DNA from 4 places in the Pantoea trifolii genome. Region 1 is predicted to be linked to each of the others. Evidence: predicted binding sites of a transcription regulator. Region 1 holds the regulator's gene; each other region holds the start of a gene.
What was found. The regulator PurR, encoded in region 1, represses purine synthesis genes. The targets are predictions, from matches to a motif close to CANGCAAACGTTTGCNTG.
Positions count from the first base shown of each region.

Region 1 (7,528 bases):
TGGCGCAGCGCTGCTACTTGTTGTGGCTCGGAGCCAGTTTGCAGAGCAAGATTTCCCGAGTGCCGGGTCCGATTAGTCTGGCGCTCGACACCATCGAACAGTGGCTGATAAGCCACTGATTTTTTTAGAAATCGTCGTTACTAGACGACCGGTCTTCCTGGAGCAATCAATATGGCGAGTAAGCAGCTATTCTCCCCACTCAAAGTGGGCGCGATTACCGTACCGAACCGCATTTTCATGGCCCCGTTGACGCGTCTGCGCAGCATTGAGCCGGGCGATATCCCGACGCCGCTGATGGCTGAATATTATCAGCAGCGCGCCAGTGCCGGTTTAATCATCACCGAAGCCACCCAGATCTCTTTCCAGGCGAAAGGCTATGCCGGTGCGCCGGGCCTGCACACACAGCAGCAAATTGCCGCGTGGAAAATGATTAACGAAGGCATTCATGCCGCTAACGGTCACAGCGCCGTGCAGCTGTGGCACACCGGCCGCATCTCTCATAACAGCGTGCAGCCAGAAGGCAAAGCACCGGTCGCACCGACCGCGCTGGCGGCGGGTACGCGCACTTCTCTGCGCGCTGCGGATGGTTCGGTCTATCGTGAAGACACTTCAGCACCGCGCGAGCTGTCAGTGGCTGAAATTCAGCAAATCGTCAAAGATTTTGGTCAGGCCGCTGCCAATGCGCGCGAAGCCGACTTCGACCTGCTGGAGTTGCACTCAGCACACGGTTATCTGATGCATCAGTTCCTCGCACCCGGCTCAAACCAGCGTAGCGATGAGTACGGCGGTTCGATTGAGAGACGTGGCCGTTTCGCGCTGGAAGTGGTGGATGCGGCGATTGCTAACTGGTCTGCCGATCGTATCGGTATCCGCGTTTCGCCAATCGGTGCCTTCCAGAATCTGGAAAATGGCCCGGAAGAAGAGAAAGCAGCGTTGTGGTACATCGCCGAGTTGGGCAAGCGCGGCATCGCCTATCTGCACCTTTCTGAGCCAGACTGGGCGGGCGGACAGCCATACAGCGATGCATTCCGTGAGAAAGTGCGTGCGCTGTTCCCAGGCGTGATTATTGGTGCCGGTGCCTACACCGTTGAGAAAGCGGATGATCTGATTGCGCGCGGCCTGATTGACGCAGTGGCGTTTGGCCGCGACTTTATCGCTAACCCGGATCTGGTTGCTCGTTTGCAGCAAGATGCGCCACTCAATCCGCAGCGCCCTGAAAGCTTCTACGGCGGCGGCGCGGAAGGTTACACCGATTATCCCACCCTGTAAGAAAATGGCTGCCGCCTCGGATAGGCGGCAGCGTTGTTTCATCAGTGTGTATACTTAGTTGTCTTGTCATTCACTGATGACGTTTTAAAAAAGAGGATGTTATGCGTTTACTTCACACCATGTTACGCGTTGGCGATTTGCAACGTTCTATCGATTTCTACACCCGCGTGCTCGGCATGCGCGTGCTGCGTCAGAGCGAAAACACCGAGTACAAATACACGCTGGCATTCGTTGGCTACACCGAAGAGAGCGAAGGCGCGGTGATTGAGCTGACTTACAACTGGGGCGTGGATAAATACGATCTCGGCAACGCTTACGGCCATATCGCGCTGGGCGTGGACAACGTGGCTGACACCTGCGAACGCATTCGCAGCGCGGGCGGCAACGTAACGCGTGAAGCGGGCCCGGTAAAAGGCGGTTCTACCATTATTGCCTTTGTTGAAGATCCAGACGGCTACAAGATCGAACTGATTGAAAATAAACATGCCGGTCACGGCTTAGGCAACTAAGGTTGCTGGTCAGCCTGCTAATTGCAGGCTGATTTCCCTCTCCTGCTGCACCCTCCTGCGATTTTTGCCATAATGCGCGCTGCCCTATTTATTGCCATGAGATCCTGATGTCTGAATCGAACGCTTTAAACGCTCTCCACCAACGCTTCCGCGGTTTTTATCCTGTTGTGATCGACGTTGAAACCGCAGGTTTCAATGCACAAACCGATGCACTGCTGGAAATTGCAGCCACAACGCTGAAAATGGATGAAGACGGCTGGTTGCACCGCGATGAAACGCTGCACTTCCATGTGGAACCGTTTGAAGGCGCCATTCTGAATCCTGCTGCGCTGGCGTTTACCGGCATCGATCCCACCAATCCGCTGCGCGGTGCGGTTAGTGAATACGAAGCTCTGCATGCGATTTTTAAAATGGTGCGCAAAGGCACCAAAGATAGCGGCTGCAATCGCGCGATTATCGTGGCGCACAATGCCACTTTCGATCTCAACTTCGTGATGGCGGCCGCAGAGCGCGCCAGCCTGAAGCGCAATCCGTTCCACCCTTTTGCCACCTTTGATACCGCAGCGTTAAGTGGTTTAGTGCTGGGGCAAACCGTGTTGGCGAAAGCCTGCAAAGCGGCGGGAATGGAGTTTGATAGCACACAAGCGCATTCGGCGCTGTATGACACCGAGCAAACCGCGACGCTATTTTGTGAGTTGGTGAACCGCTGGAAACGCCTGGGCGGCTGGCCGCTGGCTTTCAGTGAAGAATCTGCAGACGAGGCGTCTGCCGAGTAAGCAAAGAAAAGGCCGACATTTGTCGGCCTTCTGCATTATTCCGCTTCTTTATACTTCTCAGCGGTCTCTTTCAGCAGTGGCTGAAGTTCGCCGCGCTGGAACATCTCAACGATGATGTCGCAGCCGCCGACCAGTTCGCCATCGACCCACAGCTGCGGGAAAGTTGGCCAGTTAGCGTATTTTGGCATTTCAGCGCGAATATCCGGGTTCTGCAGAATGTCCACGTATGCGAAACGCTCGCCACAGGCAGAAAGCGCCTGCACGGCTTGCGCCGAGAAACCGCAGCTTGGCAGCTTCGGAGAACCTTTCATGTACAGCAGAATCGGGTTTTCTGCGATCTGACGCTGAATTTTTTCAACAGTACTCATTATTGCCTTCCTTAATCTTCTACTTCGTGTTTGTTTATTGTAGCGATTTCGCTCCCGGACTGAAAACGGGATTTTGCGTTTGCACTGGCGAATCGCCATGTTTGTTAAGTTAACGCATGACAAATAACATTTTCATATCATTAATTGGCATTAATAAATTAATAATTAGCAATAGTTTCGCTGCGTTAACCAGCTGAAATCGCTCATTTTTGCTACAGAATCAATCTGGTAACATATTAATGGAAAAAGGCCTTACCTTTTGGAAAAAAAGTGGATTAGAATTGCCTCGGCGCTGGTCACTTGATCAGATTTCTCTCACTTTGCCGCAGTCTGCTTTCATTCAGCCTGCTTAACCTGTAACCGGATTATGCGTCTACTAATTACGCTTTTCATACTGGCTTTCGCCCAACTGTTTTTTAATGTGGCTGCTGCATCTCCGCATGCGCCCGTTAATGCCAGTTCGCTTAAAGCAGAGAAAAAGAGCGCACGTGAAGACGAGCGCCGCAAACGACGCCCGGTGAAAACCACCACCAAAAAATCGCGCCTGACTGCTGTTCAAAAATTCAAACTCAAAAAACAGACCAAAACAGAAACCGCGCTGCACAAGACCACCAGCAAAAAATCCCCGCTGAAACTTTCTGCTAAGAAATACGGTCATCAACGTTTAGCGAAGAAAACACCTGAGATCGCCGTCGATGATGAAGCGTTAGCGCTGACCGGCATCAAAATGAGTAAGGCGCACCGCCAGCGTTATCAAAAGGCGCGTGAAACGGCGATGACCAAATTGATGGGCCAACTCGGCAAACCCTATCAATGGGGCGGTGCTTCGCCACATACCGGTTTCGACTGCAGCGGCTTAGTGTGGTACGCCTATAAAGATCTGGTGAAATTCAAACTGCCACGCACCGCTAATGAGATGTATCACCTGCGCGATGCGGCACCGATTAAACGTGAAATGCTCGAGAAAGGCGATTTGGTGTTCTTCCGCATCAATAATCGCGGCACTGCCGATCATGTGGGCGTGTATCTCGGCAACGGGAAATTCATTCAGTCGCCGCGTACCGGCAAAGATATTCAGATCAGCGCATTGGGTGAGGATTACTGGCAGAAACACTATGTGGGCGCGCGTCGCATGATGACGCCAAAAACTATTCGCTAGTTGTTGCGCAACAATCATAAAAAAGCCGGATGCTGTTCTCAGCTCCGGCTTTTTTGTTAATGCATGATCGCGGTAAAGCTGAAGGCGATAATCATCAACAGTGCGCCAACAGTGGTCATTAGCGCCAGTTTCAGGTCGGTATTCATCACAACTCCTTAGTCACACAATTATTAGGGTTAAAGCGATTTTCGCACAGCAATGGGCAAAAATCTCGTTTTATACGCATCAGCTTGCTAGAATCGCCGCCTTTCGTTGCGCAACAGATTTTGCGCATCCTGTATCAACAGCGTGATGAAGTGATTTCGCCTGCTAAAACACACCGTTTTGCCCGCTTTTTTGGGCTGTAAAAGCATTAGCAGACGCAAACGTTTAACAATATACTTATCAGTAAGTTGCGATAAGCCCAGGAGTACCATTTTCATGGCAACAATTAAAGATGTCGCAAAACGCGCGGGTGTCTCAACCACCACGGTTTCGCATGTCATCAACAAAACGCGTTTCGTTGCGGAAGAGACGCGTAACGCCGTATGGGAAGCGATCAAAGAATTACACTACTCGCCCAGTGCCGTGGCGCGTAGTCTCAAAGTTAATCACACCAAAACCTTGGGTCTGCTGGCGACCTCCAGCGAAGCGCCCTACTTCGCTGAAATTATCGAAGCGGTGGAGAACCGGTGTTTCGAACGCGGCTATACGCTGATTCTCGGCAATGCGCACAACGATCTGCAAAAGCAGCGCGCTTACCTGTCGATGATGGCGCAAAAGCGCGTCGATGGATTGCTGGTGATGTGTTCGGAATATCCAGACGATTTGCTGCAGATGCTGGAAGAGAACCGCAATATCCCCATGGTGGTGATGGATTGGGGCGCGTCACGCGGTGATTTCACCGATACCGTGCAGGACAATGCGTTTCAGGGCGGTTATCTCGCCGGGCGTTATCTGATCGAACGCGGCCATCGCGATATCGGTGCCATTCCAGGCCAGATGGAGCGCAACACCGGCGGCGGACGTCACGCTGGCTTCCTGCAGGCGATGAGCGAAGCGGGCATTACGGTGCGTCCGGAATGGGTGGTTCAGGGCGACTTTGAACCTGAATCGGGCTATCAGGCGATGCAGCAGATTTTAAATCAGAAACAGCGTCCAACCGCGGTGTTCTGCGGTGGCGATATCATGGCGATGGGCGCGATTTGCGCCGCTGATGAGATGGGCTTGCGCGTACCGCAGGATATCTCAGTCATTGGCTACGATAACGTGCGCAACGCGCGCTATTTCACCCCAGCGCTGACCACCGTGCACCAGCCGAAAGCCGAACTGGGTGAAAAAGCGCTGGAAATGCTGCTGGATCGCATCACCAGCAAGCGCGAAGATCCGCAAACAATCGAAGTCCAGCCAACGCTAATTGAACGCCGTTCGGTGGCGTACGGTCCGTTCCGCGACTATCGCCGCTAAGCCGACACTTCGCTGAGCCATTCGTGGTTCAGCGTTTCGGCATCCCCGAGATAAGCCAGTAACCACGCCAGCGCCGGTGACGCGCGCTGTTCTGACCAGCTAACGCAGCACGGGCTGTCCGGAAAAGCCTGCGGCAGCGCCAGTTCAACCAGTTTATGGCTGTCCAGCAGTGGACGCGCCAAATGGCCCGGCACCATTCCGACGCACAATCCTGCCAGCAAACAATCCATCCCGGTTTCCCACTCTGGCACTACCAACCGCCGCTGATTATCCAGCGTCCACGTCATACGGCGCGGCAACGCACGCGAGGTATCTTCCAGCACCAGCGATGGCCACGCCCGCAAGGTTTCATCATCCAGTTCCGTGCTGTTGACCAGCGGATGGTCGGGACTCACCACACAGCGCCAGTTCAGCGCGCCCATATCCTGAAAGGCAAAACGTCCACCCACCGGGATCGCCTGGGTCGCGCCAATCGCCACATCAACCCGGCCATCAGCCAACGCATCCCATACGCCGTTGAACACTTCGTAGCTGATAATCAGCTCCATATCGGGAAAATGGCGATAGAAATCCTTCACTAACTGCCGCGTGCGCTGCGGTTTAACAATGCAGTCAACCGCGATACTTAGCTCCCCACGCCAGCCATTCGCCAGTTGCTGACACTGTCGACGGGTTGCCAGCATTTTTTTGATAACAGATCGCCCTTCGCGTACAAAATGCTCGCCCGCCGGTGTCATCACCACTTCGCGGTGCTGGCGCTCAAACAGCGGCACCGCCAGCCAGCTTTCCAGCTGTCGCACGGTATAGCTGACGGCAGAAGGCACGCGATGCAGCTCCTGCGCGGCCGCACTAAAACTGCCGGTGCGCGCCACCGCATCTACCACTTCAAGCGCATATTCTGACCACATAATTTTGCCTTCAAAAAATTTAACAGCACTATGCAAATATTAGCGTTTCACAAAGCGCGTTGCATCCTTTTACACTCCCCGGCGTTCAACCTGCCCAAAAGAGAATCAACATGTTGTCGTCTAAAGCATTTATGCCTTATCTCGCCGTGCTCAGCATGCTCGGCTTTCTTGCCACGGATATGTATTTACCCGCCTTTGGCGATATGCAGCGTGATTTCGCTAGCGCACCTGGCACCATCAGCGCCAGCCTGAGTCTGTTTCTCGGCGGTTTCGCCTGTGCCCAGGTTTTTTGGGGGCCGCTGTCGGATCGTTACGGGCGTAAACCGATTTTGCTAGCGGGGTTAGCCATCTTCGCCCTTGGTTGTCTGGGGATGCTTTGGGTGACCGATGTGCGCCTGATGCTGGCACTGCGTTTTGTGCAGGCAATTGGTGTCTGTGCGGCTGCCGTAAGCTGGCAGGCGCTGGTGGTGGATCACTATCCAAAAGCCAAAGCCAATAAAGTGTTTGCCACGATTATGCCGCTGGTTGCGCTGTCTCCGGCGCTGGCACCGCTGCTCGGCGCCTGGCTTATCGGCCACTTCCACTGGCGCAGCATCTTTATCACACTAACGCTGGTTGCCGTGGTGCTACTGATGGGTACGCTGCAGTTAACCTCGCCTAAGCGCGAGAAAGTGGCGTCAGGTAAACAACCCGGCTGGTTGACCTTGCTGGGTACTCGCGTTTACAGCGGTAACGTCTTGATCTACTCGGCCTGTTCGGCGAGCTTTTTCGCCTGGCTGACAGGCTCACCTTTCATTCTCGCCGCTGCTGGCCTGACGCCGGGTGATATTGGCCTGAGCTATATTCCGCAGACCATTGCGTTTCTGATTGGTGGCTTTGGCTGCCGCACGCTGTTAAATCGCTATCAGGGCGCGCAACTGCTGCCGTGGTTGCTGGTGCTGTATAGCCTGAGCATCCTGAGTTTGTTTGTCATCGCCCTGATGCCATCAGCGCCGCTGTTTGTGCTGTTGATGCCTTTCTGCGGCATGGCGCTGGCCAATGGCGCGATCTATCCAATTGTGGTTGCCAGAGCATTAGCGCACTTCCCGCACGC
Region 1 covers NZ_JANIET010000001.1:1,862,321-1,869,848, reverse strand. The annotation lists gene NQH49_RS08715 (TetR/AcrR family transcriptional regulator) at 1-119, shown strand, start outside; gene nemA (alkene reductase) at 172-1,269, shown strand; gene gloA (lactoylglutathione lyase) at 1,371-1,778, shown strand; gene rnt (ribonuclease T) at 1,886-2,554, shown strand; gene NQH49_RS08695 (Grx4 family monothiol glutaredoxin) at 2,590-2,925, opposite strand; gene NQH49_RS08690 (C40 family peptidase) at 3,290-4,081, shown strand; gene cydH (cytochrome bd-I oxidase subunit CydH) at 4,138-4,227, opposite strand; gene purR (HTH-type transcriptional repressor PurR) at 4,502-5,527, shown strand; gene punR (DNA-binding transcriptional activator PunR) at 5,524-6,435, opposite strand; gene punC (purine nucleoside transporter PunC) at 6,546-7,528, shown strand, end outside.

Region 2 (7,528 bases), 1.5 Mb from region 1:
GCCGAGCAGGGTATCAACATCGCGGCTCAGTATCTGCAAACTACGCCGGTGATGGGTTATGTGGTGATTGATATCGATGCGGAAAAAGATGTAGCGGATAAAGCGCTGCAGGCGATGAAGGCGATTCCAGGCACCATCCGCGCCCGTCTGCTGTACTGATTAATCAGGGCGCCATCGGCGCCCTTTGTTTTCCCTGTTTACGCTTCCCATTGCCACAGTTTCGATGGCGTCAGTATCGCGGGTAGCGGCACATCCCATGCAGCGACTGGCAGCGCTTCTACGCGCTGGCAATCATGTGCGATTCCCACCGGAAGAAAACCATGCTGCTGCCAGTGTTGCAGCGTGCGATCGTAAAATCCGCCGCCCATTCCCAAACGTTGACCCGCATGGTCAAACGCCACCAGCGGCACCAGCATCACATCGAGTTGATCCAGCGTTGCCAGTTGTGTGATATCCAACGGCGGTTCCGGGATGCGAAGTTTATTTGGCATGAGTGAAGTTTCTGGCGTGTAACGGATAAACAGCAGATTGCCCGGCGAGAAGGGATGAAGCACCGGTAAATAGACCTGTTTTTTTTGCTGCCACAGTTTGGCGATCAGCGGGCGGGTATTGATCTCTCCATCGACAGACAAAAACAGCGCAATGCGTTGAGCATTAGCGATCGGCGCAATGTTGATGGCGTGTTCAGCCAACTGATCGGCGGCCTGTTCTTGCTGTTCAGATGTGAGATTACGGCGCAAATGGCGCACATGCTGTCGGATGTCTTGACGGTCGATAAGTGAGGGCGCTGACATGATATCTAAATCCCCGGAATAATCGCTTCTTAAAAGCGATTATATCATGCGAACCGGGGAATCAGACTTGCTACTAAATGGAGATCTCCGAGATGCCGCCGCAGGCTGTAACCCTTGAACCCTTGGTTCAAGGTGAACATGCCGTCACAACTATTAGGCTTCTCGGACGGACCGAGCATGCGCACAAATTGTGGAGCGTCACATTCTGTTGGTATGAAATATCGGCTCAGGGGACTGGCCCGCTTGCAAACATCTCAGAGAAAATTTACTTCACCGTCACTCTAGCACGAGGACCATGAAGTGTTATTCAAAATTAGGGCCCTGGCGGTCAGTTATGCGACCTTGCTCTACTAACGCTTGTTCAATGGTCTGTTGCAGCATGCGGATACGTTGTTCCATGTTTGCTGCATAGTCGCGCGTCTTACCTTTCTCTTGTGCCAACTCGTGGCAGATGTTTAACGCGGCGATGAACACCAGCTGCTCTGTATTGGTGACTCTAGTGCGAACTTTTAAATCTTGCAACCGTTGATTGAGATCCTCTGCGGCCAGATTCAGCGCATCTTGCTGTTCAGGCGGGCAATTCACTCTTAACGAACGACCAAAAATTTGAATATCTACTGGTTGTGCAGACATGCCACCATCCTAACTGATTACTTCGATCGCATCTCCCTTACCGGTCAATGGGTTGGGAGGTGCGAAACTATATATACCCGAGTTATAAGTTACAACCCCTTTTCTGGAAACCCAGAGGCACCTGGTGGTAGCATAACACGAACTTATTCCGCCAACGACGACCAAAGCTTATGTCTTTACAGAACGCAACGCCTAGTTACAACGCGCTGGCCGCGGCCCTTTCACAGCAGGGCGTGGGCATGACGCCAGCCGAAATGCATGGTCTTCTTTCCGGGATTCTGTGCGGCGGCAATCAGGATACCAGCTGGAAAACCATGGTTCACGATCTCACCAACGAAGGCATGGCGTTTTCGCAGAGTCTGTCTCAGCCGTTGCAAGCGCTGCATGAAAGCCTGGCGACCACGCTGGAAGATGAAGGCTTTATGTTCCAGCTGATGTTGCCGGAAGATGATGACATCACGGTATTCGATCGCGCGGATGCGCTGGCCGGTTGGGTCAACCACTTCCTGCTCGGTTTGGGCGTCACTCAGCCTAAGCTGGAGAAAGTGACCGGTGAAACCGGCGAAGCGATTGACGATCTGCGCACTATTGCACAGCTCGGCTATGACGAAGATGAAGATCAGGAAGAGCTGGAGCAGTCGCTTGAAGAGGTGATTGAATACGTGCGCGTTGCCGCTCTGCTGTGCCATGACACCTTCACGCGTCAGCATCAGCCAACCGCACCAGAAGTACAGAAACCTACGTTACACTAAGCGCGTCAATGCGGGTGCGTTGTGGCCCGTCTTCAACAGGGAGTGCAAACATGATTACCTTGGATACGTTTCAACAACGTCGTCAGGCGTTGATTGCCCGCATGGCGCCAGGCAGCGCGGCATTGATTTTTGCTGCACCTGAAGTGACGCGCAGCAACGACACCGAATACAACTTTCGGCAAAACAGTGACTTCTGGTACTTCACCGGTTTTAACGAACCGCAGGCGCTGCTGGTATTGATCAAAAGCGATGACAAGCACAATCACAGCGTGCTGTTCAATCGCGTGCGTGACCTGACGGCCGAAATCTGGTTTGGTCGCCGCCTTGGTCAGGATGCCGCACCGGCAAAACTGGGTGTCGATCGCGCCTTGCCGTGGGATGACATTGGCGAGCAGCTGCATCAACTGCTTAACGGGCTGGATGTGGTTTACCACGCGCAAGGCGAATACGCAGAAGCCGATCAGTTGGTGTTCAGCGCGCTGGAAAAACTGCGTCGCGGCTTCCGTCAAAACCTCAGCGCGCCGGATACGCTTACCGACTGGCGTCCGTGGGTGCATGAAATGCGCCTGTTCAAAAGCGCAGAAGAGATTGAGATTCTGCGCCGCGCCGGCAAAATCAGCGCGCTGGCGCACACGCGAGCGATGCAAGCCTGTCGTCCGGGCATGTTCGAATATCAGCTGGAAGGCGAAATTCATCACGAATTCAATCGCCACGGCGCGCGCTTCCCCTCGTACAACACCATTGTCGGTTCCGGCGAAAATGGCTGCATTCTGCATTACACCGAAAACGAATGTGAAATGCGCGATGGCGACTTAGTGCTGATCGATGCAGGCTGTGAATTCCACGGCTACGCGGGCGATATCACCCGCACCTTCCCGGTCAACGGCACCTTCAGTGAACCGCAGCGCGCCATCTACGACATCGTGCTGGCCTCGCTCTACAAAGCGCTGTCGATGTTCCGTCCGGGCATCAGCATCCATGACGTCAATGACGAAGTGGTGCGCATCATGATCACCGGGCTGGTCGATCTCGGCATTCTGGATGGCAACATCGATACGCTGTTTGAAGAGCAGGCGCATCGTCCGTTCTTCATGCACGGTTTGGGCCACTGGCTGGGGCTGGATGTGCACGATGTCGGCCATTACGGCACGCCAAGCCGCGACCGCTTACTTGAGCCGGGCATGGTGCTGACCGTTGAGCCAGGCTTGTATATCGCGCCAGATGCCAAAGTGCCGGCACAATATCGCGGTATTGGCATTCGCATCGAAGATGACATCGTCATCACCGCTGACGGCAACGAAAATCTCACCGACAGCGTAGTGAAAGACGCCGACGCGATTGAAGCTCTGATGGCGGCGGCACGTCACGCATGAGCATTTTGATTGCCGGCGGCGGCATGACCGGCGCGACCCTTGCGCTGGCGATTTCACATCTGACGCAAGGCCAACTGCCGGTTACGCTGATTGAACGCAGCCAGCCCGACAGCCGCGCACATCCCGGCTTCGACGGACGTGCGATTGCGCTGGCGGCAGGCACCTGTCAGCAGTTAGCGGATATCGATCTGTGGCGCTCGCTGGCCGATTGCGCCACGCCAATTACCGATATTCACGTTTCCGATCGCGGTCATACCGGTTTTGTTTCGCTTAAAGCGCAAGATCATCAGGTTCCGGCGCTCGGCCAGGTGGTCGAACTGTTTGATGTCGGCCAGCGACTGTTTCAACGCCTGCAGAAAGCGCCTGGCGTCACGCTGCGCTGCCCGGATCGCGTAACTTCGGTATCACGCACCGCAGATAACGTGCAGGTCACGCTGAACAGCGGCGAACAACTGGAAGGCGCATTACTGGTGGCCGCCGACGGTGCGCGTTCACCTTTAGGCGCGTCCTGCGGCATCACCTGGCAGCGCGACGATTATCAGCAGCTGGCGGTGATTGCCAACGTGTCGACGCAGTTACCGCATCAGGGCCGCGCCTTTGAGCGCTTTACCGAACACGGCCCGCTGGCGCTGTTGCCGATGTCCGGCAACCGCATGTCGCTGGTGTGGTGCCATCCGCTTGAGGCGCAAGCAACGGTTAAGCAGTGGGACGATGCCACCTTCCTGCAAGAACTGCAGCGCGCATTTGGCTGGCGGTTGGGGCGTTTCACGCACTCCGGTCAACGCGAACATTATCCGCTGGCGTTGCAAACCGCTGAACGTCAGGTGACGCATCGTCTGGCGCTGGTGGGCAACGCGGCACAAACGCTGCATCCGATTGCCGGACAAGGCTTCAATCTGGGTTTGCGCGATGTGATGTCACTGGCAGAAACGCTGGCGGGCGCACATCGTCAGCAGCAAGATCCCGGCAGTTTCGCGGTATTGCAGCATTTTGCCGCGCGACGTCAGCCCGATCGTGCCGCCACTATTGGCGTCACTGACGGTTTAGTCCGACTGTTTGCTAACCGCTATGCGCCGTTGGTAGCAGGACGAAATCTTGGGCTGGTGGCAATGGACCATCTGCCTTGGCTACGAAATCCACTTGCCGCGCGCACGCTCGGCTGGGTTAAGCGTTAAGCACGAATTAAGGGGCAGCAATGCAAACTTTTGATGTGGCAATTGCCGGAGGCGGCATGGTGGGTTTGGCCGTCGCCTGCGGACTACAAGGCAGCGGCTTACGCGTTGCCGTGCTGGAAAAAGCACCCGAGCCACAGTTTGATCCGGCGGCCAAGGCGTCGATTCGCGTCTCCGCCATCAACGCTGCCAGCGAACGTCTGCTGCAAAAGCTCGATGTCTGGTCGAGCATTTTGGCGCTGCGTGCCAGTGCCTATCACGGCATGGAAGTGTGGGATCAGGACAGCTTCGGTTCGATCAGCTTTGATGATGAGCAGCAGGGCTTATCGCATCTCGGTCATATCATTGAAAATGAAGTGATTCATAGTGCGTTGTGGCAGCGTGCCAGTCAGAGCAGCGATATCACGCTGTTTGCCCCGGCGCAGTTGCAGCAAGTGGCATTTGGCGACAACGAAGCCTTTATTACGCTGCAAGATGGCAGCATGATGAGCGCCCGTTTGCTGGTTGCTGCCGACGGCGCGAATTCGTGGCTGCGTGACAAAGCGGATATTCCGCTGACCTTCTGGGATTACGAGCATCACGCGCTGGTGGCAAATATCCGCACCGATATGCCGCATGACGCCATTGCGCGTCAGGTGTTCCATGGCGACGGTATTCTGGCGTTTCTGCCGATGCAGGATCCGCACTTATGCTCAATCGTCTGGTCGCTCTCGCCGCAGGAAGCGGCGCGCGTGCAATCGATGCCGGAAGCGCTATTTAATCAGCAACTGTCGGTGGCGTTTGATATGCGTCTTGGCTTGTGTCAGGTCGAGAGCGAACGTAAAACTTTCCCGCTGACGGCACGTTATGCGCGTAACTTTGCCGCGCACCGTTTAGCGCTGGTCGGCGATGCCGCCCACACTATCCATCCGCTGGCCGGGCAGGGCGTGAATCTTGGTTTTATGGATGCAGCCGAATTAATTGGTGAAATTCGCCGCCTGCATCAGGAAGGCAAAGACATTGGTCAGCATCTCTATCTGCGTCGCTATGAGCGCAGCCGCAAGCACAGCGCGGCGATGATGCTGGCGGGGATGCAAGGCTTCCGCGAATTGTTTGCCGGTACCCATCCGGCGAAAAAGCTGCTGCGTGATGTTGGCCTCAAGCTCGCCGATACTTTGCCGGGCGTCAAACCGCTGATGCTAAAACAGGCGATGGGGCTTAACGATCTACCCAGCTGGATACGCTAATCATCTCTGCCAACGGCGCCTAAATAGGCGCCGTTTTCTTTGCTGCACCGCAATGATGCAGCGCTGCACCGCAATCGCGCCTCATTTGATTTATTCTAATTTTACCCCTTAATTCGCATTAGATTAATTCATGCAATAACTTTTCACATGCCGGACCATTTCTTAAACCTGCGGCGTCTATTCCCTCAATTTGCTGCGTGAAAGTAATTTAGTCGTATTTTGTGCGAGGCTAATTACAATAATGCAGTGATTTATGCTGGTGGCTGTTCGGTGGCTCATCGAAAGGTGGTAGTGTTTCGCCCTCGTTTTCCTCATGGTTAATTGCCGCATTAGGTGATAACTTCAGCATAAAGAGAACGTTTGCGTCAGCCTGCGAAGGCGACGCAGGCGCGTCACACTCACTTGTATTCACAGGATGGTTATGACTCAGCAAACGCCTCTATTCGAACAGCATCAGGCAAGCGGTGCGCGCATGGTGGACTTCCACGGTTGGATGATGCCGCTGCATTACGGCTCGCAAATGGATGAGCATCACGCGGTGCGTAACGATGCCGGCATGTTTGATGTTTCCCACATGACCATTGTCGATCTGCGCGGCGCACATACCCGCGAATTCCTGCGTTATCTGCTGGCGAACGATGTCGCCAAGCTGACCCAACCGGGCAAAGCCCTGTATACCGGCATGTTGAATGCCTCCGCTGGCGTCATTGATGATTTGATTGTTTACTTTATGAGCGAAGATTTCTTCCGTCTGGTGGTGAACTCCGCCACGCGTGAGAAAGATTTAGCGTGGATTAAACAGCATGCGCAGCCTTTTGGCGTGGAGCTGACCGAGCGTGACGATCTGGCGCTGATTGCGGTGCAAGGCCCAAATGCGCAGCAGAAAGCACAAACGCTATTTAGCGCTGCTCAGCGTGATGCCGTTGACGGCATGAAACCCTTCTTTGGCGTGCAGGCAGAAAAGCTGTTTATCGCCACTACCGGTTATACCGGCGAAGCGGGTTATGAGATTGCCATGCCTGCGAATGAGGCCGCCGCTTTCTGGCAGCAGCTGTTGGCCGCAGGCGTTAAACCGGCAGGACTTGGTGCGCGTGACACGCTGCGTCTGGAAGCGGGCATGAACCTGTACGGTCAGGAGATGGATGAAGGCGTTTCGCCGCTCGCCGCCAATATGGGCTGGACCATCAGCTGGGAACCTGCCGATCGCGATTTCATTGGTCGTGATGCCCTGCAGGCGCAGCGCGAGCACGGCACCGAGAAGCTGGTTGGCCTGGTGATGACCGAAAAAGGCGTGCTGCGCAACGGCTTAACGGTACGTTTCACCGATCAACAAGGTCAGCCGCAGCAAGGTATTATTACCAGTGGTTCCTTCTCACCAACCCTGGGTTACAGCATCGCGCTGGCGCGTGTGCCAGCCGGGATTGGTGAGCAGGCGATAGTGGAAATCCGCAACCGTGAAATGCCAGTAAACGTCACCAAACCGATTTTTGTTCGCGCCGGTAAGCCGGTCGCCCAGTAATTTTTTTCAGGAGAAATGGCCAATGAGCAATGTGCCAAGTGAATTGAAATACCGCGATA
Region 2 covers NZ_JANIET010000001.1:3,364,638-3,372,165, reverse strand. The annotation lists gene serA (phosphoglycerate dehydrogenase) at 1-159, shown strand, start outside; gene NQH49_RS15610 (5-formyltetrahydrofolate cyclo-ligase) at 198-794, opposite strand; RNA gene ssrS (6S RNA) at 875-1,058, opposite strand; gene zapA (cell division protein ZapA) at 1,098-1,427, opposite strand; gene NQH49_RS15595 (YecA/YgfB family protein) at 1,598-2,179, shown strand; gene pepP (Xaa-Pro aminopeptidase) at 2,230-3,552, shown strand; gene ubiH (2-octaprenyl-6-methoxyphenyl hydroxylase) at 3,549-4,727, shown strand; gene ubiI (FAD-dependent 2-octaprenylphenol hydroxylase) at 4,748-5,950, shown strand; gene gcvT (glycine cleavage system aminomethyltransferase GcvT) at 6,372-7,469, shown strand; gene gcvH (glycine cleavage system protein GcvH) at 7,492-7,528, shown strand, end outside.
Region 2: the regulator PurR is predicted to act here: its motif matches at 6,300-6,317, upstream of gcvT (glycine cleavage system aminomethyltransferase GcvT).

Region 3 (7,528 bases), 1.6 Mb from region 1:
GAGAATGTCGAGTCTTCATGCGGTTTATGAAAATGTTTCAGCTTTAGGTGGGATTTGGGAAAGTCGTTAGGGAGATGAGTATGTCATGTGGCGAATTTTAGCTTCAGGATGGTACTAAATCTGAAGTGTTTTTCTAAATTTCAGACGTAAAAAAGCCCCGAACTTTCGTTCGGGGCTTCTTCACTTAATTGATGCCTGGCAGTTCCCTACTCTCGCATGGGGAGACCCCACACTACCATCGGCGCTACGGCGTTTCACTTCTGAGTTCGGCATGGGGTCAGGTGGGACCACCGCGCTAAAGCCGCCAGGCAAATTCTTTGTGCAAAAACGAATAACATCCGCTTCCGCTAAATCTTTAATCCGTAAAACAAGCTGAAAATCTTCGGTCTCTCAGACCAAAACGCCTCTGGCGTTGTAAGGTTAAGCCTCACGGGTCATTAGTACCGGTTAGCTCAACGCATCGCTGCGCTTACACATCCGGCCTATCAACGTCGTAGTCTTCAACGTCCCTTCAGGACTCTCAAGGAGTCAGGGAGAACTCATCTCGGGGCAAGTTTCGTGCTTAGATGCTTTCAGCACTTATCTTTTCCGCACTTAGCTACCGGGCAGTGCCATTGGCATGACAACCCGAACACCAGTGGTGCGTTCACTCCGGTCCTCTCGTACTAGGAGCAACCCCCCTCAATTCTCCAGCGCCCACGGCAGATAGGGACCGAACTGTCTCACGACGTTCTAAACCCAGCTCGCGTACCACTTTAAACGGCGAACAGCCGTACCCTTGGGACCTACTTCAGCCCCAGGATGTGATGAGCCGACATCGAGGTGCCAAACACCGCCGTCGATATGAACTCTTGGGCGGTATCAGCCTGTTATCCCCGGAGTACCTTTTATCCGTTGAGCGATGGCCCTTCCATTCAGAACCACCGGATCACTATGACCTGCTTTCGCACCTGCTCGAGCCGTCACTCTCGCAGTCAAGCTGGCTTATGCCATTGCACTAACCTCCTGATGTCCGACCAGGATTAGCCAACCTTCGTGCTCCTCCGTTACTCTTTGGGAGGAGACCGCCCCAGTCAAACTACCCACCAGACACTGTCCGCAGCCCGGATTACGGGCCTACGTTAGAACATCAAACATTAAAGGGTGGTATTTCAAGGTTGGCTCCACGCAGACTGGCGTCCACGCTTCAAAGCCTCCCACCTATCCTACACATCAAGGCTCAATGTTCAGTGTCAAGCTATAGTAAAGGTTCACGGGGTCTTTCCGTCTTGCCGCGGGTACACTGCATCTTCACAGCGATTTCAATTTCACTGAGTCTCGGGTGGAGACAGCCTGGCCATCATTACGCCATTCGTGCAGGTCGGAACTTACCCGACAAGGAATTTCGCTACCTTAGGACCGTTATAGTTACGGCCGCCGTTTACCGGGGCTTCGATCAAGAGCTTCTCCTTGCGGATAACCCCATCAATTAACCTTCCGGCACCGGGCAGGCGTCACACCGTATACGTCCACTTTCGTGTTTGCACAGTGCTGTGTTTTTAATAAACAGTTGCAGCCAGCTGGTATCTTCGACTGGCTTCAGCTCCGGGAGCAAGTCCCTTCACCTACGCGCCAGCGTGCCTTCTCCCGAAGTTACGGCACCATTTTGCCTAGTTCCTTCACCCGAGTTCTCTCAAGCGCCTTGGTATTCTCTACCTGACCACCTGTGTCGGTTTGGGGTACGATTTCGTGTTACCTGGAGCTTAGAGGCTTTTCCTGGAAGCAGGGCATCAGTTACTTCACCACCGTGGTGGCTCGTCGTCACGCCTCAGCCTTAAGATATCCCGGATTTACCAAAGATATCAGCCTACACGCTTAAACCGGGACAACCGTCGCCCGGATAACCTAGCCTTCTCCGTCCCCCCTTCGCAGTAACACCAAGTGCAGGAATATTAACCTGCTTCCCATCGACTACGCTTTTCAGCCTCGCCTTAGGGGTCGACTCACCCTGCTCCGATTAACGTTGAACAGGAACCCTTGGTCTTCCGGCGAGCGGGCTTTTCACCCGCTTTATCGTTACTTATGTCAGCATTCGCACTTCTGATACCTCCAGCATGCCTCACAGCACACCTTCAACGGCTTACAGAACGCTCCCCTACCCAACAACACATAGTGTCGCTGCCGCAGCTTCGGTGCATGGTTTAGCCCCGTTACATCTTCCGCGCAGGCCGACTCGACCAGTGAGCTATTACGCTTTCTTTAAATGATGGCTGCTTCTAAGCCAACATCCTGGCTGTCTGTGCCTTCCCACATCGTTTCCCACTTAACCATGACTTTGGGACCTTAGCTGGCGGTCTGGGTTGTTTCCCTCTTCACGACGGACGTTAGCACCCGCCGTGTGTCTCCCGTGATAACATTCTTCGGTATTCGCAGTTTGCATCGGGTTGGTAAGCCGGGATGGCCCCCTAGCCGAAACAGTGCTCTACCCCCGAAGATGAGTTCACGAGGCGCTACCTAAATAGCTTTCGGGGAGAACCAGCTATCTCCCGGTTTGATTGGCCTTTCACCCCCAGCCACAAGTCATCCGCTAATTTTTCAACATTAGTCGGTTCGGTCCTCCAGTTAGTGTTACCCAACCTTCAACCTGCCCATGGCTAGATCACCGGGTTTCGGGTCTATACCCTGCAACTTAACGCCCAGTTAAGACTCGGTTTCCCTGCGGCTCCCCTATACGGTTAACCTTGCTACAGAATATAAGTCGCTGACCCATTATACAAAAGGTACGCAGTCACCCCATTAAAGAGGCTCCCACTGCTTGTACGTACACGGTTTCAGGTTCTGTTTCACTCCCCTCGCCGGGGTTCTTTTCGCCTTTCCCTCACGGTACTGGTTCACTATCGGTCAGTCAGGAGTATTTAGCCTTGGAGGATGGTCCCCCCATATTCAGACAGGATACCACGTGTCCCGCCCTACTCTTCGAACTCACAGTATGTGCACTTTCGTGTACGGGGCTATCACCCGGTATCGCGCGACTTTCCAGACGCTTCCACTAACGCACAAACTGATTCAGGTTCTGGGCTGTTCCCCGTTCGCTCGCCGCTACTGGGGGAATCTCGGTTGATTTCTTTTCCTCTGGGTACTTAGATGTTTCAGTTCCCCAGGTTCGCCTCGCAACACTATGTATTCATGTTGCGATGATGCACTGAGTGCACCGGGTTTCCCCATTCGGACATCGTCGGCTGTAGCGGTTCATATCACCTTACCGACGCTTTACGCAGATTAGCACGTCCTTCATCGCCTCTGACTGCCAGGGCATCCACCGTGTACGCTTAGTCGCTTAACCTCACAACCCACAGGCGTTTTGCAACGCTGCGGACTGTAAGCATTTGAGAGACTCGAACATGTTGTTATTCATTTCCTATTACGGAGAAATGAACCAACACGTCGTTTCAATTTTCAGCTTGTTCCGGATTGTTAAAGAGCAATATCTCAAACATGACGGTTAAGTCAGTTTTGAGATACTTCGTGGAGACACCTTTCACCTGTCACCAAGCAAGTGGCGTCCCCTAGGGGATTCGAACCCCTGTTACCGCCGTGAAAGGGCGGTGTCCTAGGCCTCTAGACGAAGGGGACACGAGTAGTGTCACGACTTCGCAGCCGTCTTGCTCATTACTTTTTATCAGACAATCTGTGTGAGCACTGCGCGGGAAGGTATCTTCAGGTAAGGAGGTGATCCAACCGCAGGTTCCCCTACGGTTACCTTGTTACGACTTCACCCCAGTCATGAATCACAAAGTGGTAAGCGCCCTCCCGAAGGTTAAGCTACCTACTTCTTTTGCAACCCACTCCCATGGTGTGACGGGCGGTGTGTACAAGGCCCGGGAACGTATTCACCGTAGCATTCTGATCTACGATTACTAGCGATTCCGACTTCACGGAGTCGAGTTGCAGACTCCGATCCGGACTACGACGCACTTTATGAGGTCCGCTTGCTCTCGCGAGGTCGCTTCTCTTTGTATGCGCCATTGTAGCACGTGTGTAGCCCTACTCGTAAGGGCCATGATGACTTGACGTCATCCCCACCTTCCTCCAGTTTATCACTGGCAGTCTCCTTTGAGTTCCCGGCCGGACCGCTGGCAACAAAGGATAAGGGTTGCGCTCGTTGCGGGACTTAACCCAACATTTCACAACACGAGCTGACGACAGCCATGCAGCACCTGTCTCAGAGTTCCCGAAGGCACCAAAGCATCTCTGCTAAGTTCTCTGGATGTCAAGAGTAGGTAAGGTTCTTCGCGTTGCATCGAATTAAACCACATGCTCCACCGCTTGTGCGGGCCCCCGTCAATTCATTTGAGTTTTAACCTTGCGGCCGTACTCCCCAGGCGGTCGACTTAACGCGTTAGCTCCGGAAGCCACTCCTCAAGGGAACAACCTCCAAGTCGACATCGTTTACGGCGTGGACTACCAGGGTATCTAATCCTGTTTGCTCCCCACGCTTTCGCACCTGAGCGTCAGTCTTTGTCCAGGGGGCCGCCTTCGCCACCGGTATTCCTCCAGATCTCTACGCATTTCACCGCTACACCTGGAATTCTACCCCCCTCTACAAGACTCTAGCCTGCCAGTTTCGAATGCAGTTCCCAGGTTAAGCCCGGGGATTTCACATCCGACTTGACAGACCGCCTGCGTGCGCTTTACGCCCAGTAATTCCGATTAACGCTTGCACCCTCCGTATTACCGCGGCTGCTGGCACGGAGTTAGCCGGTGCTTCTTCTGCGGGTAACGTCAATCGGTGAAGCTATTAACTTCACCGCCTTCCTCCCCGCTGAAAGTACTTTACAACCCGAAGGCCTTCTTCATACACGCGGCATGGCTGCATCAGGCTTGCGCCCATTGTGCAATATTCCCCACTGCTGCCTCCCGTAGGAGTCTGGACCGTGTCTCAGTTCCAGTGTGGCTGGTCATCCTCTCAGACCAGCTAGGGATCGTCGCCTAGGTGAGCCATTACCCCACCTACTAGCTAATCCCATCTGGGCACATCCGATGGTGTGAGGCCCGAAGGTCCCCCACTTTGGTCTTGCGACGTTATGCGGTATTAGCTACCGTTTCCAGTAGTTATCCCCCTCCATCGGGCAGTTTCCCAGACATTACTCACCCGTCCGCCACTCGTCACCCGAGAGCAAGCTCTCTGTGCTACCGTTCGACTTGCATGTGTTAGGCCTGCCGCCAGCGTTCAATCTGAGCCATGATCAAACTCTTCAATTTAAGTTTGATTTGCTGAAACAAGTTCAGCGGTGCTCATCTGTAAAACGTCATAATGAATTTCATTATGTGTTCACTCGTGAGGCTTTGATATTTTGTTGCGTCCGGAGACGCTGATATCAATCCTGCGAGTGCCCACACAGATTGTCTGATAAATTGTTAAAGAGCGTTGCGAGCAGCGGCTGAACCGTCTGTCGCGAGGTGGCGTATACTACGCTACTCTCCTTCGGAGTCAAACACTTTTTTCAGCGTTTTCATCCGGCGGAAGTTCTTGTCGAATCTTCCTCACCAACACCGCATTTCGTAAACCGTTGTGCCGTGTTGATGGATGCGCATTATAGGGAGTTGTTCTCAGCGCGCAACCGCTAAATTCAATAAAAACAACCGTTCGCTGCATTCCACAGCAAAACCCCGCCTTATACGCAGTTACACACAGTGTTATCCACACTCTGCCGCACAAATGAATTTAGGCGAGCATCACGCAAACGTTTTCGCTACAATGCCTGGCGACGTCAAGGATGCCCCTTTTGGGGCGTTACATGAGGCAAGCGTTTCCTTCTATATAGAAGAGAGACACTAAGCTTGATGTAACGCTCTTTTTTACGCGAAACAAAGCCAAGGGATAAAACCACCATGCAACAACGTCGTCCTGTACGCCGCGCTCTACTCAGCGTCTCTGACAAAGCCGGTATCCTCGAATTTGCTCAGGCACTCTCCAGTCGTGGTGTTGAGCTGCTCTCCACAGGCGGTACCGCACGTCTGCTGGCAGATGCGGGCCTGCCCGTCACCGAAGTTTCTGACTACACCGGTTTTCCGGAAATGATGGATGGACGCGTCAAAACGCTGCACCCGAAAGTGCATGGCGGCATTTTGGGTCGTCGTGGTCAGGATGATGCGATCATGGCTGAACACGCCATCAACCCAATCGACATGGTGGTCGTCAACCTGTATCCCTTCGCACAAACCGTTGCCAAACCTGATTGCTCATTAGCTGATGCGGTTGAGAACATCGATATCGGTGGCCCAACTATGGTTCGCTCAGCGGCGAAGAACCATAAAGACGTGGCGATTGTGGTCAAGAGCAGCGATTACGAGGCGATCATTGCCGAGTTGGATGCCAACGAAAACTCGCTCACGCTAGAAACGCGTTTCGATCTGGCCATCAAAGCCTTCGAACACACTGCCGCTTATGACAGCATGATCGCCAACTACTTCGGTAGCCTGGTGCCGGCTTATCACAGCGACAGCAAAGAGCCGGCCGGCCGCTTCCCGCGCACGCTTAACCTCAACTTCATTAAGAAGCAGGATATGCGTTACGGCGAGAACAGCCATCAGGATGCTGCCTTCTATATAGAAGAGAATGTTGCTGAAGCTTCTGTTGCCACCGCGCAGCAGGTTCAGGGCAAAGCGCTCTCTTACAACAACATCGCCGATACCGATGCCGCACTCGAGTGCGTGAAAGAGTTCGACGAAGCCGCTTGCGTGATCGTTAAACACGCTAACCCATGCGGCGTGGCTGTTGGCGGTTCGATTCTTGAGGCTTACGAACGTGCCTACAAAACTGACCCGACTTCTGCTTTCGGCGGCATCATCGCTTTCAACCGCGAGCTGGACGAAGCCACCGCACAGGCGATCATCAGCCGTCAGTTTGTTGAAGTGATCATCGCGCCATCCGCCAGCGAAGCAGCGCTGAAAGTGACTGCGGCCAAGCAGAACGTGCGCGTTCTGGTGTGTGGTCAGTGGCAAGGTCGTGTTGCGGCGCTGGATTTCAAACGCGTTAACGGCGGCGTCCTGGTTCAGGATCGCGATCTGGGCATGGTCGATGCTAGCCAGCTGCGCGTCGTCAGCAAGCGTCAGCCAACTGAGCAGGAACTGCGTGATGCGCTGTTCTGCTGGAAAGTGGCGAAGTTCGTTAAATCCAATGCCATCGTCTACGCACGTGACAATATGACCATCGGCATTGGCGCCGGCCAGATGAGCCGCGTTTACTCGGCCAAAATTGCCGGCATCAAAGCGGGTGATGAAGGTCTGGAAGTGAAAGGCTCCGCAATGGCGTCTGATGCATTCTTCCCGTTCCGCGACGGTATCGACGCCGCAGCGGCTGTCGGCATCAGCTGCGTGATTCAGCCAGGCGGTTCAATCCGTGATGATGAAGTGATTGCCGCCGCTGATGAGCACGGCATCGCGATGATCTTTACTGACATGCGTCATTTCCGCCATTAATTGTTGGGAGCAGTACAGATGAAAATTTTAGTGATTGGTAATGGCGGACGTGAGCACGCGCTGGCAT
Region 3 covers NZ_JANIET010000001.1:294,656-302,183, reverse strand. The annotation lists rRNA gene rrf (5S ribosomal RNA) at 194-309, opposite strand; rRNA gene NQH49_RS01340 (23S ribosomal RNA) at 417-3,322, opposite strand; tRNA gene NQH49_RS01335 (tRNA-Glu) at 3,537-3,612, opposite strand; rRNA gene NQH49_RS01330 (16S ribosomal RNA) at 3,702-5,241, opposite strand; gene purH (bifunctional phosphoribosylaminoimidazolecarboxamide formyltransferase/IMP cyclohydrolase) at 5,872-7,461, shown strand; gene purD (phosphoribosylamine--glycine ligase) at 7,480-7,528, shown strand, end outside.
Region 3: the regulator PurR is predicted to act here: its motif matches at 5,717-5,734, upstream of purH (bifunctional phosphoribosylaminoimidazolecarboxamide formyltransferase/IMP cyclohydrolase).

Region 4 (7,528 bases), 240 kb from region 1:
TGCAGCGTTTCGGCTAACGGTTTATCGACGCACACATCTTTGCCCGCCAGCAACAGCGCTTTGACCACTTCGTAATGGCTGGCGGTGCTGCTGTGAACAAACACCGCATCGCTGGCTGCGGCCAGCGCATCCAGCTGACCAAAATAGGGGATGCGATAGCTATCGCAAATCGGTTGTGCCTTGGCCTGATTGGGCGAGAACGCGCCAGCCAATTGCCAGCCGCTGGCCTGCGATAACACCGGCAGCCACGCTTTCTGCGCGATACCGCCTAAACCGACAATGCCAATACGCAGCGTCATATCAGAGATCCTTTTGCAGCAGCTGTTGCAGTTGCGACTGCAACTGAGCAACCGTTTCTTCAAGTTGCGCAACACGCGCGATTAAATCGTCATTGTCGCTCGTGGTTTCTGTGCTGGCCGCGTCTTCCGCCACTTCGCCGCCAAACAGATGCATATAGCGGCTTTCACGTTTACCCGGTTCGCGCGCCAGACGCACCACCATTGGACCATCATCGCGCGTGGTCAAGCCGTTAAGCGTCTGCTCGACTTCATTCATATCACTGAATTCGTGCAGACGACCGCTACGGGTACGCAGCTCGCCAGGCGTCTGAGCGCCGCGCAGGAACAACAGTGTCAACACCGCGACTTCAGCGCTGTTCAGTTGCAAGTTGCCGAACGCGGAATTACAGAAACGCTGTTCATACTTGCTGACGCGCTGGCCGAAGCCGTTATTGGAGGTCACCAGATGCTTTTTCACCAGCTCATCGAGCTGCGTTTGCACCTCCATCTCGCTGAGATTCAGCACCGGTTCGCGGTTGGATTTCTGATTACAGGCTGTGACAACGCCATTAAGGGAGAGCGGATATTGATCTGGCGTGGTGACCTGCTTCTCCAGCAGGCATCCAATTACGCGCAGCGCCTGCGCGGATAAGGCCATTTTCATTGGGGATAATCCTTTTTTATTGTCCACGGCGATCCGGGGTCCACTCCCGGTAGGTCAGCGCAGTCAGGACATGGTCCTGCCAGCGTCCATCAATCAATAAATAATCTTTGGCGTAGCCCTCTTTTTCAAATCCGAGGCGCGCCAGCAGATCGCCACTGCGCTGATTGTGCGGCATGTAGTTTGCCATGATGCGGTGAATGCGTTGCTGACGTTGCATATAGCGAAGGGTGGTGGTGAGCGCTTCAAACATCAATCCCTGACCTTGCCACTTCTCGCCCAGCGAATAGCCGAGATAGCAGGCGTGAAACGAGCCGCGCAGCACGTTGCTGTAGTTGGCTACACCCCGCACTTCGGTCTCTTCCGGGTCCATCAACACAAAATAGTAGGCTGAGCCCTGTTTATGCATGTCAGCGATCAGCCCGAGGCGTGCTTGCCAACCTGAAGGATAACAGTGGCTCTCGTCGCGCACCGGTTCCCACGGCTTAAGAAACGCACGATTTTCAGCGTAATAATCCGCTAATCGCCAGGCATCGCGTTCATGTACTAAACGCACCACTAAGCGATCGGTTGTGAGGCGCACGCGTGGGCCAGCAGAACGATAGCCAAACATCATGACTCCTGAAATCCATAACTTAAGAAAGATGTACGCCAGCGGCGATACTGCTCACTATAACCGTCACCCCGCTTGCGGTAAAACCCTTGAACGCGTTCCTCCGGATTCATCCTGATTGAGGATTAATATTTCTGCGGATTCGATGAAAAAATATCATCCTGAGAAAGCTGTTTTTCGCCTTTGAGCAGGCGGAAAATAGACCAATTGGTCTCTTATCTCCTCTCACTTGCTCAGGAATTAGCATGTCTCGGGTTGCGCGGGCACGACGCCTCGGTAAAACATTTCTTTTAGTGGATAACATGCTGGTTGTGATGGGATTTTTTGTGGTATTTCCTCTCATCTCTATCCATTTTGTCGAACAGCTGGGCTGGGCCGCGTTGATGGTCGGCATTGCGCTTGGCTTGCGGCAATTCGTCCAGCAGGGATTCGGCATCTTCGGCGGTGCGATTGCCGACCGTTTTGGTGCGCGTCCGCTGATCGTCACCGGCATGCTGATGCGTGCGGCGGGTTTTGCCTGCATGGCGCTGGCGCATCAACCCTGGCTGCTGTGGTTCGCCTGCTTGCTATCCGGTCTTGGCGGCACGCTGTTTGACCCGCCACGCAGCGCACTGGTGATGAAACTGGTGCGCGCACGCGATCGCGGCCGCTTCTTCTCCCTGCTGATGATGCAGGACAGCGCCGGTGCGGTGCTGGGGGCGCTGATTGGTAGCTGGCTGCTGGCGTGGGATTTCCGCCTGGTGTGCTGGGTTGGCGCGGCGGTGTTCGTCGCTGCTGCGCTGTTCAACGCCATTTGGTTACCGGCGTGGCGTATCTCAACAGAACGCATTGCGATGCGTGAAGGGATGCAACGCGTCTGGCAGGATAAGCGTTTTCGACTGTATGTGCTGACATTAACCGGTTACTACATTCTCGCCGTGCAGGTGATGTTGATGTTACCGGTGATGGTGAATCAGGTGGCCGGTGCGCCTGCTGCGGTGAAGTGGATGTACGCCATTGAAGCGCTACTGTCATTAAGCCTGCTTTATCCACTGGCACGCTGGAGCGAAAAACGCTTCCGCCTGGAAACGCGTCTAATGGCCGGTTTGTTCCTGATGACGTTCAGTCTGTTGCCGGTTGGCATGACCGACTCGCTGCCGTCGCTGTTTATACTGATCGCCATCTTTTATCTCGGCTCGATCATTGCTGAACCGGCGCGTGAAACGCTCAGCGCTTCGCTCGCCAGCTCCCGCGCACGCGGTAGCTACATGGGCTTCAGCCGTCTCGGCCTCGCGATTGGCGGTTTGATCGGCTACTCCGGTGGTGGCTGGATGTTCGATATGGGCCAGCAATGGGCGCTGCCGGAACTGCCGTGGATGCTGCTGAGCAGCGTCGGGATGATCACCCTTTTGGCGCTGTGGTGGCAGTTCCAGCCGCGTTCGGTGGCGCCAGCAATTTTCAGCAGCTAGTTTGCCCCTGCCACAGATCTCTTCCATACTTCCCGCACGTCCGAAAAAAGGGTGACCTCCGTCACCCTTAGAACCACAGGAGAAACGGGATGAAACTCTACATCTACGATCACTGCCCTTTCTGCGTCAAAGCACGCATGATTTTCGGCTTAAAAAATCTGCCGTTAGAACTCATCGTTATGTTGAATGACGACGAGCAAACGCCGAAAAAACTGATCGGCCAGAAAATGGCGCCGATTCTGCAAAAGGCTGATGGCAGCGCGGTGCCGGAAAGTATGGATATTGTGCGGCTGGTGGATAAATACGATCACGAACCGCTGCTGAATGGCAAAAGCAATCCGGCGATTAGCGACTGGCTGCGCCATGTGAATGGCTACGTCAACAAGTTGCTGTTGCCGCGCATCGCCGATGCCTCCTTTGCCGAATTCGCTACGCCGGAAGCGCGCAGCTACTTTAGCGAGAAGAAGCAGGCCAGCGTCGGGGATTTCGGCGAGTTGCGTAAACACGCGCCGGGCTTGATCAAAAACATCAGCGATGATCTGCGCCAGCTCGACAAACTGATCGTCAAGCCCAATGCGGTCAATGGCGAACTTTCAGAAGATGATATTCATCTGTTCCCGCTGCTGCGCTCCTTAACGCTGGTCAATGGTATTGAGTGGCCAAGCCGCGTTGCCGATTATCGCGATAATATGGCGAAACAAACTCAGGTCAATCTGCTCTCCTCCATCGCTGCATAATCCTCATCCATGAGAAGCGCCACGGCGCTTCTCATCCCTCTCCTGGTGACAGGTGCCGCTGATTAAGGCAGGCTATCGTTGTTTTGCCGTTTCGATCAGGATGAGGATTATATGAAAAAGGCGTTTACCGGGCTTGTCGCCCTGCTTTTTGCCGTGCTACTCAGCGGCTGTAACCAATTGACGCAATACACTATCAGCGAACAGGAAGTGAATCAGGCGCTGCAAAAGCGCAATAACTTCGAAAAAGACATCGGCGTTTCCGGGCTGGTGAATGCACACATTGTGCTGAGCGATCTCAACAGCCAGATTGGCCGTGAAGAACCTGGCAAAATCACCCTCTCAGGTAAAGCCAATATCAATGTCAGCTCGCTGTTTGGTCCGCAGCAGGCCGAAATGCTGCTGAAGATGAAGGCGCAGCCGGTTTACAACGCGCAGGAAGGCGCGATTTATCTGCATGACATGGAGATTGTCGATGCGCAGGTGCAGCCAGAAAAAATGGCGTCGATCATGAAAACCCTAACGCCTTATCTCAATGAGTCGCTAAAGCGTTATTTCAATGAGAAACCCGCCTACGTGCTGAGCGCAGACCGCAGTAAAGGAGAAGCGCTGGCGAAGAAACTCGCTAAAGGGATAGAAGTGAAACCGGGACAATTGGTGATTCCGTTTACTGATTAATCCGCGTAGCCGCACCTTCGGGTGCGGTTTTTGTTTGTCACAATAAAATCCCGTGCAAACGGTTGCCCACATCCTTATGATTACTCCCCGGCCTAAACGCGCCTCTCGTTTTCTTCTCAGCCGGAGTCTTTTTGAATGACAGCCCAACCTCAGCAAATTACCATCCGCCGCCCTGACGACTGGCATATTCATCTGCGCGATGGCGCGATGCTCAACGCCGTACTGCCTTATACCAGCGCAGTGAATGGTCGAGCGATTGTCATGCCGAACCTGGTTCCACCGGTTATCAGCGTGGCCGCTGCCGTGGCTTACCGCGAGCGCATCATGGCTGCGTTACCTGCTGAGCATGCTTTTACTCCGCTGATGACCTGCTATCTCACCGACTCACTCGATCCCGATGAGATCGAACGCGGCTTCCGTGACGGCACTTTTACCGCTGCCAAACTCTACCCTGCGCATGCCACCACCAACTCCAGCCACGGCGTGACCAATATCGCCGCGATCGCGAAGGTGCTGGATCGCATGCAGCAGATCGGCATGCCCATGCTGGTGCACGGTGAAGTGACCGATTCCCATATCGATATTTTTGATCGCGAAGCGCGCTTTATTGAAACTGTGCTGGAGCCGCTGCGCAAACAGTTCCCGGCACTAAAAGTGGTGATGGAGCACATCACCACCAAAGAAGCAGCGGAGTATCTGGCGGCAGGAAACGAGTTGCTGGGCGCCACCATCACGCCACAACACCTGATGTTCAACCGCAACCACATGCTGGTTGGCGGTGTGCGTCCGCATCTCTACTGCTTGCCGATTTTGAAACGCAATATTCATCAGGAAGCGCTGCGTAAGCTGGTCGCCAGCGGTAATCGTCGCGTATTCCTCGGTACCGATACCGCCCCCCATCTGCGTCACCTGAAAGAAGCAAGTTGCGGCTGCGCCGGTGTGTTCAATGCGCCGACCTCCTTGCCTGCTTACGCCACGGTGTTTGAGGAGCTGAAGGCGCTGGAACATTTTGAAGCCTTCTGCTCAGAGAACGGCGCGAACTTCTATGGTTTGCCGCTGAATGAAGGCACGCTGACGCTGGTGCGTGAATCCTGGCAGGTTGAAGAGAGCATTGCCCTGGCGGATGACACGCTGGTGCCTTTCCTTGCCGGTGAGACGCTGAACTGGCGCATCAAAGAATAATTTTCTGCTGCTTGCCTTCGGGAATAATATACTGTACAAATAAACAGTATATTATTCCGGAGGCTTCTATGCGCGTTGAAATTACCGTAGCAAAAACTTCGCCCCTTCCTGCAGGTGCACTGGATGCACTCAGCATCGAACTGGTCCGTCGCATTACGCAGGATTTCCCTGACGACGATCATCACGTCAAAGTGCGTTATGCCGGCGGCAACCAACTTAGCGTGTTTGGTGGCTGCAAAGAGTCACGCGAACGCATCAGCGAACTGTTACAAGAAACCTGGGAAAGCGCTGACGACTGGTTTAATAACGATTAACAGCCACTGTGCCGTTTTTGCCGGGTTTCGCCACCCGGCTTTTTTGTTTTTATTTCCCTCTCGCCAGAAAAACTGCCTGCATCTAGACTCATGTTAAACGATCCCCTATTCTTGCCTCGTCATGCTTACAGGAGGTGTTTTACATGACTACTGAAAAACCAGAAGAGGCGATGACCTTCGGAGAGTTGCTGGCATTTATTGCTGAGCAACAGCGCCGCTTAACCGTATTAGAAAATGCGTTTGCCACCTTGACCTTCTGTCTCGACGATCGCGCCAATCAGTTGCTGGTCCACAACCTGACGCTGGAAGCGCAAAACCAGAACCATGACGAGCAGTTACAGCAGCATTTTACCCGGCTAGCGGAAGAGATTCAGAAACGTCACGGCCTGCTGCCAAGCGAGCCACACGCCTAAAAGATTCTCTTTTTCGGCCTAAAGTTTCCTCTTACAAAAGCCGATAATTTCGTCACTACTGCCAATAATATTTCCAATAAAATGCCTGACGTTTCGGGCATTTTATTATTCGCTATAACGTCAATGTGAAGTGCGTTTATTTTCACTCTGATTAGGTTCGTCATACCTTTTAACTATTGTACTCGCTATTTCATGTTATAATTGTTTCGCTAGTGCACGATACAGCCGCATTGAACCTCAAGAAGCACTTCGTTTAACGAGTAATACGGAGGTTATAATGGACAGAAATAAAGACGTCATCCAGACTCATCCGTTGGTAGGATGGGATATCAGCACCGTAGACAGTTATGACGCCATGATGATTCGCCTGCACTCGCTCTCCTCGCAGGGGCAGAAAGAAGAAGAAGCTGACGTGGGCCCGACCTACTGGCTGACAACTGATGTTGCCAGACAGTTTATCTCACTTCTCGAAGCTGGCATTGCAAAAATAGAGTCTACCGAGCAGTATCTACGCGACAATCAAAAGCATTAACTTCTACTATCGCGTGAAAGGGCACCCAACAGGGTGCCTTTTTCATGGGCGCTCTCTTTTGATATGCTGTTGAAAAATTTCACCGTTTTGCTGGAGTGATGTCGTTATGGTTTATGATCTGATTGTGGTGGGAAGCGGTTCGGTAGGCGCAGCAGCCGGGTTTTACGCCACGCAGGCTGGCTTATCAGTGCTAATGATTGATAGCGCCCATCCCCCGCACAGCCAGGGCACGCATCATGGCGAAACCCGCCTGATTCGCCATGCTTATGGCGAAGGTGAACGTTACGTGCCGCTGGTGCTGCGCGCGCAGACGCTGTGGGATGAACTGGAACACCAGAGCGGCGAGCGCATCATGCATCGCAGCGGCATCCTCAACTTAGCGCCTATCACCTCCACCTTTATTCAAAATGTTATCGATAGCGCGAAAGCGTGGCAGCTGGATGTGAAAATCCTGCAAGCCGATGAAGTGCGCGCGCGCTGGCCGCAGTTCACGGTGCCAGATGGCTATATTGGCGTGTTCGAGCCTAACTCCGGCTTCCTCAAATGCGAGCAGGCGGTGCGCAGCTGGGTGCAGCTGGCGGAACAAGCCGGATGCGCGCAGCTGTTTAACTGCCCGGTGACAGAAATGGGTCGCGATGGCGATCTGCAGCAGGTCACCACCAGCGAAGGCATTTT
Region 4 covers NZ_JANIET010000001.1:1,625,740-1,633,267, reverse strand. The annotation lists gene NQH49_RS07555 (Gfo/Idh/MocA family protein) at 1-299, opposite strand, end outside; gene NQH49_RS07550 (DUF480 domain-containing protein) at 301-942, opposite strand; gene rimJ (ribosomal protein S5-alanine N-acetyltransferase) at 959-1,552, opposite strand; gene mdtH (multidrug efflux MFS transporter MdtH) at 1,798-3,000, shown strand; gene grxB (glutaredoxin 2) at 3,090-3,737, shown strand; gene NQH49_RS07530 (lipoprotein) at 3,849-4,412, shown strand; gene pyrC (dihydroorotase) at 4,548-5,594, shown strand; gene dinI (DNA damage-inducible protein I) at 5,663-5,908, shown strand; gene NQH49_RS07515 (hypothetical protein) at 6,052-6,321, shown strand; gene bssS (biofilm formation regulator BssS) at 6,599-6,853, shown strand; gene solA (N-methyl-L-tryptophan oxidase) at 6,960-7,528, shown strand, end outside.
Region 4: the regulator PurR is predicted to act here: its motif matches at 4,464-4,481, upstream of pyrC (dihydroorotase).